One region of the Micromonospora sp. DT229 genome, then DNA from elsewhere that is predicted to be linked to it. Evidence: riboswitches for the same ligand, from Rfam matches in the RefSeq annotation. Region 1 holds a riboswitch; the other holds the start of a gene.
What was found. Region 1 has a riboswitch for cobalamin ahead of ACLQ2T_RS16770 (ABC transporter substrate-binding protein). Riboswitches for the same ligand answer to the same signal wherever they lie in the genome.

Region 1 (3,556 bases):
GGACCACCCGGCGATCGCCCGCAAGATCAGCATCGGCACCTCGTACGAGGGCCGGGACCTGGTGGCGATCAAGATCTCCGACAATGTCGCCACGGACGAGAACGAGCCGGAGATCCTGTTCAACTCACAGCAGCACGCCCGTGAGCACCTGACCGTCGAGATGGCCATCTACCTGATGAACCTCTTCACGGACAGCTACGGATCGGACTCCCGGATCACCAACCTGGTCAACAACCGGGAGATCTGGATCGTGCCGTCGGTCAACCCGGACGGCAGCGAGTACGACATCGCCACCGGCTCCTACCGGTCGTGGCGCAAGAACCGCCAACCCAACAGCGGATCGTCGAACGTCGGCACGGACCTCAACCGCAACTGGAGCTACAACTGGGGCTGCTGCGGCGGTTCCTCCGGCTCGACCTCCTCGGAAACCTACCGGGGCCCCTCGGCCTTCTCCGCCCCGGAGACCCAGGCCCTGCGCAACTTCGTCAACAGCCGGGTGGTCGGTGGAGTCCAGCAGATCAAGGCCAACATCGACTTCCACACCTACTCCGAGCTGGTGCTCTGGCCGTACGGCTACACCTACAACGACACCGCCACCGGGATGAACGCCGACCAGTACAACACCTTCGCCACCATCGGTCGGCAGATGGCCGCGACCAACAACTTCACCCCGCAGCAGTCCAGTGACCTGTACATCACCGACGGCAGCAGCATCGACTGGATGTGGGCGGTGCACGGCATCTGGGCGTACACCTTCGAGCTGTACCCGCGCTCGGCCTCCGGCGGCGGCTTCTACCCGCCCGACGAGGTGATCCCGCAGCAGACCTCGCGTAACCGTGAGGCGGTGCTCCTCCTCGCCGAGTACGCCGACTGCCCGTACCGGGCGATCAACAAGCAGGCCCAGTACTGCGGCGGTGGCAGCGGCGGTACGACGGTCTGGTCGGACACCTTCGAGACCAACACCGGCTGGACGATCAACCCCAACGGTACGGACACCGCGACCTCGGGCCAGTGGGAGCGGGGTGCCGCCCAGGCCACCAACTCCAGCGGCGCCAAGCAGCTGACCCCGTACGCCGGCAGCAACGACCTGGTGACCGGCCGGCTGGCCGGTTCCGGTGCGGGTGACTACGACCTGGACGGCGGCGTGACCAGCGCCCGCTCCCCGGCGATCTCCCTGCCGTCCAGCGGCACCCTGACCCTGTCGTTGGCCTGGTACCTGGCCCACGGCTCGAACTCCTCCTCGGCCGACTACTTCCGGGTCAGCGTGGTGCACAACGGCGGCACCACTACCCTGCTCAGCCAGGCCGGGGCGGCCAGCAACCGCAACGGTGCCTGGACCACCTCCAACCTCAACCTCACCCCGTACGCAGGTCAGTCGATCCGGATTCTGGTGGAGGCTGCGGACGCCTCCACGGCCAGCCTGGTCGAGGCGGCTGTGGACAACGTCACCATCACCGCCTCCTGATCCGACGGGGCCCCGGCACCCCCCCCTCGCACGGGGCCCCGTCTCCAGGAACCGGTCATTGACGACGAACATGGATCGGCCCGGTGCTGCCAGCGCCGGGCCGATCGGCGTGGTCACCCCGGTGCGGCGGGGTGCCGGCGGGGTGTGCGCTACGGTTCTACCGACCCGCCACAGCGAAGCCGGTGTGAAACCGGCGCTGTCCCGCAACTGTGATGCCCCCTTCGGTGGGGGACGAGCCAGGTCGCCTGTGGCGCGGGTCGCGAACCGCGCTCTCGAGGAAGGGCGCCTCGCCCACGGGTGCCCTCGGCTCCCTGTCGGCGAAGCACCGATCTCCTCGACCGACAGGAGGACCGATGTCCAGACGTACCCCCCGGCTGCTCGCCGCCACCCTGGCGCTGGCCGCGCTGACCCTCGGTGCCTGCGCCGAGAAGACCACCGAGACCCCGGCCGCCGGTGGCAGCCCGACCAGCGGTGCCTTTCCGGTCACCGTAGGGACGCTGACCCTGGAGCAGCGCCCTGAGAAGATCGTCTCGCTGGCGCCGACGGCCACGGAGATGCTCTTCGCAGTCGGTGCCGGCCCGCAGGTCGTCGCCGTCGACGACCAGTCCAACTACCCGCCCGAGGCGCCGAAGTCGGACCTGTCCGGCTACCAGCCCAACGCCGAGGCGATCGCCGCCAAGAACCCCGACCTGGTGGTGATCAGCGACGACCGCAACAAGATCGTCGACCAGTTGGCCGTCCTGAAGATCCCGGTCTACCAGACCCCGGCGGCGCAGACCATCGACGACACGTACCGGCAGCTCACCGAGCTCGGCACTCTCACCGGCAACGCCGACACCGGGGCGGAGCTGGTGCGACGGATGAAGGACGACATCGAAAAACTCGTCGCCCAGGTGCCGGACCGGATCCAGGCGCCCACCTACTTCCACGAGCTGGGGCCGGAGCTGTACACCGCCACCAGCAAGACCTTCATCGGCTCGATCTACGCCCTGGCCGGTCTGGAGAACATCGCCGACCCCTCCGACGCCGACGGCAAGAGCGGCGGGTACCCGCAGCTCTCCCAGGAGGTGATCGTGGCGGCCAACCCGGACTTCGTCTTCCTCTCCGACGTCACCTGCTGCCAGCAGAGTGCCGCGACGGTCAAGGCGCGCAGCGGCTGGGCCGACATCAACGCCGTACGCAACGACCAGATCGTGGAACTCGACGACGACATCGCCTCCCGCTGGGGCCCGCGGGTGGTGGACCTGCTCCGCACCATCGTGGACGCCACCACCAAGGCCGCCGAGTGACGAACGGCCGGCGTTGACAAAGGCCCTTCCCATGCGCCGGACGTCAAGCAGGGGCCCTTCCATCCAAGCCGGATCCCGGCCGGCGGGCCTGCGGAAACGCTGGCTCGCCGCCGGTATCGGCGCGGTGCTGGTCGCCCTGTTGGCCGGGGTCTCCCTCGGCCCGGTCAGCCTGCCCCCGGGCAGCGTCGCCCTCGAACTGCTCAACCTGCTGCCCGGGGTGCAGTTCGACAGTGGACTGACCGAGCGGGAAGTCGCCATCATCACCGAGCTGCGGCTGCCCCGGGTGGTGCTGGGGCTGCTGGTCGGCGGGCTGCTGGCCCTGGCCGGCGGGGCCTACCAGGGGGTGTTCCGCAACCCGTTGGCCGACCCGTACCTGCTCGGGGTGGCCGCGGGGGCCGGGCTGGCGGTCACCCTGGTGCTGACCGTCGGTGGGGTCGGTGCGGGCGGGGCGCTGAGCGGGCTGCCGGTGACCATCCCCCTGGCCGCCTTCGTCGGCTCGCTCGGTGCGGTGATGATGACCTATCTGCTCGGTGCGGCCGGCGGGCGCAGCCGCTCCCCGGCCGTGCTGATCCTGGCCGGGGTGGCCGTCTCCGCGTTCCTGTCCGCCGGGCAGACCTACCTGCTGCAACGGGACGCGGAGAGCATCCAGTCCGTCTACTCGTGGCTGCTGGGGCGGCTGGCCACCGCGGGTTGGCAGGACGTCCGGCTGGTGCTGCCGTACTTCCTGATCACCAGTGTGATCGTCCTGCTGCACCGGCGGGAACTGGACGTGCTCTCGGTCGGTGACGACGAGGCGGCCAGT
Region 2 (3,556 bases), on a different contig from region 1:
GCGATCATCTCGCGCAGCGCCGCCCACCGCTCGACCTGAATGACCTCGGCGCCCCACAGGTCCGGGTGCAGCTCACCGCGCGCGGCCCGGGTGTCGGCGTACGCCGGGTGCGGGCCGAACTGCTGGGCGAGCCCGGCCGAGGTCTCCAGGGCGGTCAGCAGGATCTCCTCCTGCACCCGGTTGGACAGCTCTCGGGCCGGCGTGGAGTCGAACGGCAGCCGCAGGGTGAAGAAGGCGTCCTGCAAGCCCATCAGGCCGAGACCGACCGGCCGCCAGCGCGGGTTCGACGCCGCCGCCTGCTCGGCCGGGTAGTAGTTGATGTCGATGACCCGGTCGAGAAAGAGCACCGCCGTGCGGACGGTCGCGCGCAGCTTGCCCCATTCGATGCCGTCCGCGCTGACGTGCGCGGCCAGGTTGATCGACCCGAGGTTGCACACCGCCGTCTCGGTGTCGCTGTTGACCTCCAGGATCTCGGTGCACAGGTTCGACAGGTGGATCGTGTTGCCCGGCGCGCCGGTCTGGTTGGACAGCCGGTTGGCCGCGTCCTTGAACGTCATCCACCCGTTGCCGGTCTGCGCGAGGGTACGCATCATCCGCCCGTACAGGTCGCGGGCCTTGACCGTGCGGACGGCCTTCTTCTCCGCCGCCCGGTACGCCTCGTCGAACGCCTCGCCGTACAGGTCGGGCAACTCCGGCGCGTCGGAGGGATCGATAAGCGACCAGTCGCCGTCGGCCTCCACCCGGCGCATGAACTCGTCCGGGATCCAGTTGGCCAGGTTCAGGTTGTGCGTACGCCGGGACTCCTCGCCGGTGTTGTCGCGCAACTCCAGGAACTCCTCGATGTCCGGATGCCAGGGCTCCAGGTAGACGCAGGCCGCGCCCTTGCGCCGGCCGCCCTGGTTGACCGCCGCCACCCCGGCGTCGAGGGTCTTGAGGAACGGCACGATGCCGTTCGACCTACCGTTGGTGCCCCGGATCAGCGCGCCCCGGCCCCGCACCCGCGTCCAGGAGATGCCGATGCCGCCGGAGAACTTCGACAGCTTCGCCACCTGGTGGTAGCGCTCGTAGATCGAGTCGAGTTCGTCGCGGGGCGAGTCGACAAGGAAACACGACGACATCTGGGTGTGTCGGGTGCCGGAGTTGAACAGCGTCGGCGAACTCGGCAGGTACGCCAGGCTGGACATCAGCCGGTAGAAGCCGATTGCCTCGCCGGGGGTCTGGGACAGCCCGCAGGCGACCCGCAGCAGCCAGTACTGCGGGGTCTCCACCACCAGCCGGGTCTGCGGATGCCGCAGCAGGTACCGATCGGCGACGGTCCGCAGCCCGAAGTACTCGAACCGCAGGTCCCCGGCCGGGTCGACGGCGTCGTCCAGCTTGCGGGCGTTGCGGGCCACGAACGCGGCGGTGACGTCGCCGATCAGGCCCAGGCCGTGGGCGTACCGGATGGACTGGCTGAAGCTCGCCACCTGCTGGCCGCGGACCTCCTTGTCGACGAACGCGGCCAGCAGCCGCGCCGCGAGCCTGGAGTACTGCGGCTCCTCACCGATCAGCTCGGCGGCCGTCTGGATCGACAACTTGTCCAGCTCGGCGGTGGTCGCACCGTCGTACAGGCCGCTGATCGTCTTCGTCGCCACCCGCAGCGGGTCGATTTCGTCCAGGTCGGTGACCCAGCGCTCCACCGCCTTGACGATCTTGTTGACGTCCACCGGCTCGGTGTCGCCGTTGCGTTTACGCACCTGCATCACGTGCCGGCGTTGCTCCGGCCCCGCCTGTTCCCGGGTCACCGTCATGGTCCCTCCTCGTACCGGTCGGTGAAGGTCGACGGGCACGCGGGAGGACGCCGCTGGTCACCGGACGGACGGAGCGCCGTCGAGGACCAGCTGATGGCGTCGGCCGTCCCGCGCGGCCTTCGACCGCCGCACACGTACGCGTGCGGCGCGCTGGCAGGTCTTCGGACTCGTGGGCGTGTTCGTGCCTACTGGCCGTCGCTTCCCAGACCTGGCGGGCCCAGTGCTTCGTTGACGGCGGTCGTTCCCACTCACCGCTGCGGGGCAGTCCCGGAATTCCACCGGGTTCCCTCTTGCCTCGGCCGTCGTGGAGTGACTGCCGAACCAGCTGCGAGCACCACTATATATGGGAACGGGCTCGGAACCTCAACACCACATGCTGTGTCGCCACGTGCGCCGATCGAATCACCTGACGCAGCGCGACGACAGCCGCCATCGCCACCGACCCCACGAATCTTTCCGAAAACTTCCGGAAGTTCTGGCCATGCCAATCGGCTCGACATAACATGCACGCGCTTGGATCTGTCCGGAAACCCGATGTCAGGCACCCCCACCACTGTCCAATTTGCGTAAGGGACCAGTCGATGCGCCTGTGGAATCCGTCCCATCGATCACGACGCCGATCACGTACTTTCGCCGTACTCTGCTCGGCCGCGCTCGTCGCGGCCGTCACCGTCGCCCCCACCCCGGCCGCCGCCGCCGAGGTCGTGCTCAGCAACGACTTCGAGTCCGGCTCGTACGCCCCCTGGGGACCACGGGGTGAGGTGACCCTCGCCCTCGCCGAGGAGGGACGCGACAGCGACAGCAGTCTGTCCGTCACCGGCCGCACCGCCAACTGGCAGGGCCCGGCCACCAACGCGACCACGCTGCTGCGGCCGGGCATCCGATACACCGTCAGCGCATGGGCGAAACTTCCGGCCGGCACCGAGGGCAGCGCCGGAGTGCACTTCACCGTCGAGTCGACCCCGGCCGGTGGTGGTGACAACACCTACACCTGGATCGGCGACAACGTCAGCACCACCGCCGACGAGTGGGTACGCATCGGCGGCGAGTACACCCTGCCCACCGGTCTGGACGCCGCCACCCTGTACGTGGAGGCCGAGGGCACCACCCCGTTCCTGCTCGACGACGTGCTGATCACCGCGCCGGAGGACGGCGGCGGTGGCGGACCTGCGCCGGGCACGATCGTCATCGACACCGACTTCGAGGACGGTCTGGACGACTGGGGGCCACGCGACGGTGGCCCGGGGGCCCCGAGCGTCACCATCACCGATGTCGCGCACGGCGGCACCTCGGCCGCGCTGGTCAGCGACCGGGTCAACCAGGGTGCCGGGCTGGGTCGGGACGTGACCGGCCTGTTCACCGCCGGGGTGACCTACGAGCTGAGCGCCTGGCTGCGGTTCGCCGAGGGCCAGCCGGCCGACCAGATCTGGTTGAGCCTGGCCAGCACCACCGGGAGCAGTCAGTCCTTCAGCACCCTGGCCCAGTTCGAGACGATCACCAACTCGGGCTGGACGGAGGTGACCGCACGGTTCACCATGCCGGCCGCGGACAGCGCCTTCCTCTACTTCGAGACCCGCTGGCAGGGCGAGGACGTGCCCGGCAACACCAGCGACTTCCTCGCCGACGACATCGTCGTACGGGTGCCCGAGCCGCCGGTCATCGAGGACCTCACCCCGCTGCACGAGACCACGGAATTCCCGGTCGGGGTGGCCATCGACAGCCGGGAGACCATCGGTGCCCCCGCCCAGCTGCTGACCCGGCACTTC

Region 2: linked by a shared signal. The riboswitch ahead of ACLQ2T_RS15010 (ribonucleoside-diphosphate reductase subunit alpha) and the one ahead of ACLQ2T_RS16770 (ABC transporter substrate-binding protein) in region 1 are both predicted to bind cobalamin.

What each region holds. Positions count from the first base shown of each region.
Region 1 is NZ_JBNCLD010000009.1:133,620-137,175, forward strand. It holds gene ACLQ2T_RS16765 (M14 family zinc carboxypeptidase) at 1-1,465, shown strand, start outside; cobalamin riboswitch at 1,598-1,732, shown strand; gene ACLQ2T_RS16770 (ABC transporter substrate-binding protein) at 1,819-2,754, shown strand; gene ACLQ2T_RS16775 (FecCD family ABC transporter permease) at 2,786-3,556, shown strand, end outside.
Region 2 is NZ_JBNCLD010000008.1:92,252-95,807, reverse strand. It holds gene ACLQ2T_RS15010 (ribonucleoside-diphosphate reductase subunit alpha) at 1-1,790, opposite strand, end outside; cobalamin riboswitch at 1,926-2,131, opposite strand; gene ACLQ2T_RS15005 (endo-1,4-beta-xylanase) at 2,372-3,556, shown strand, end outside.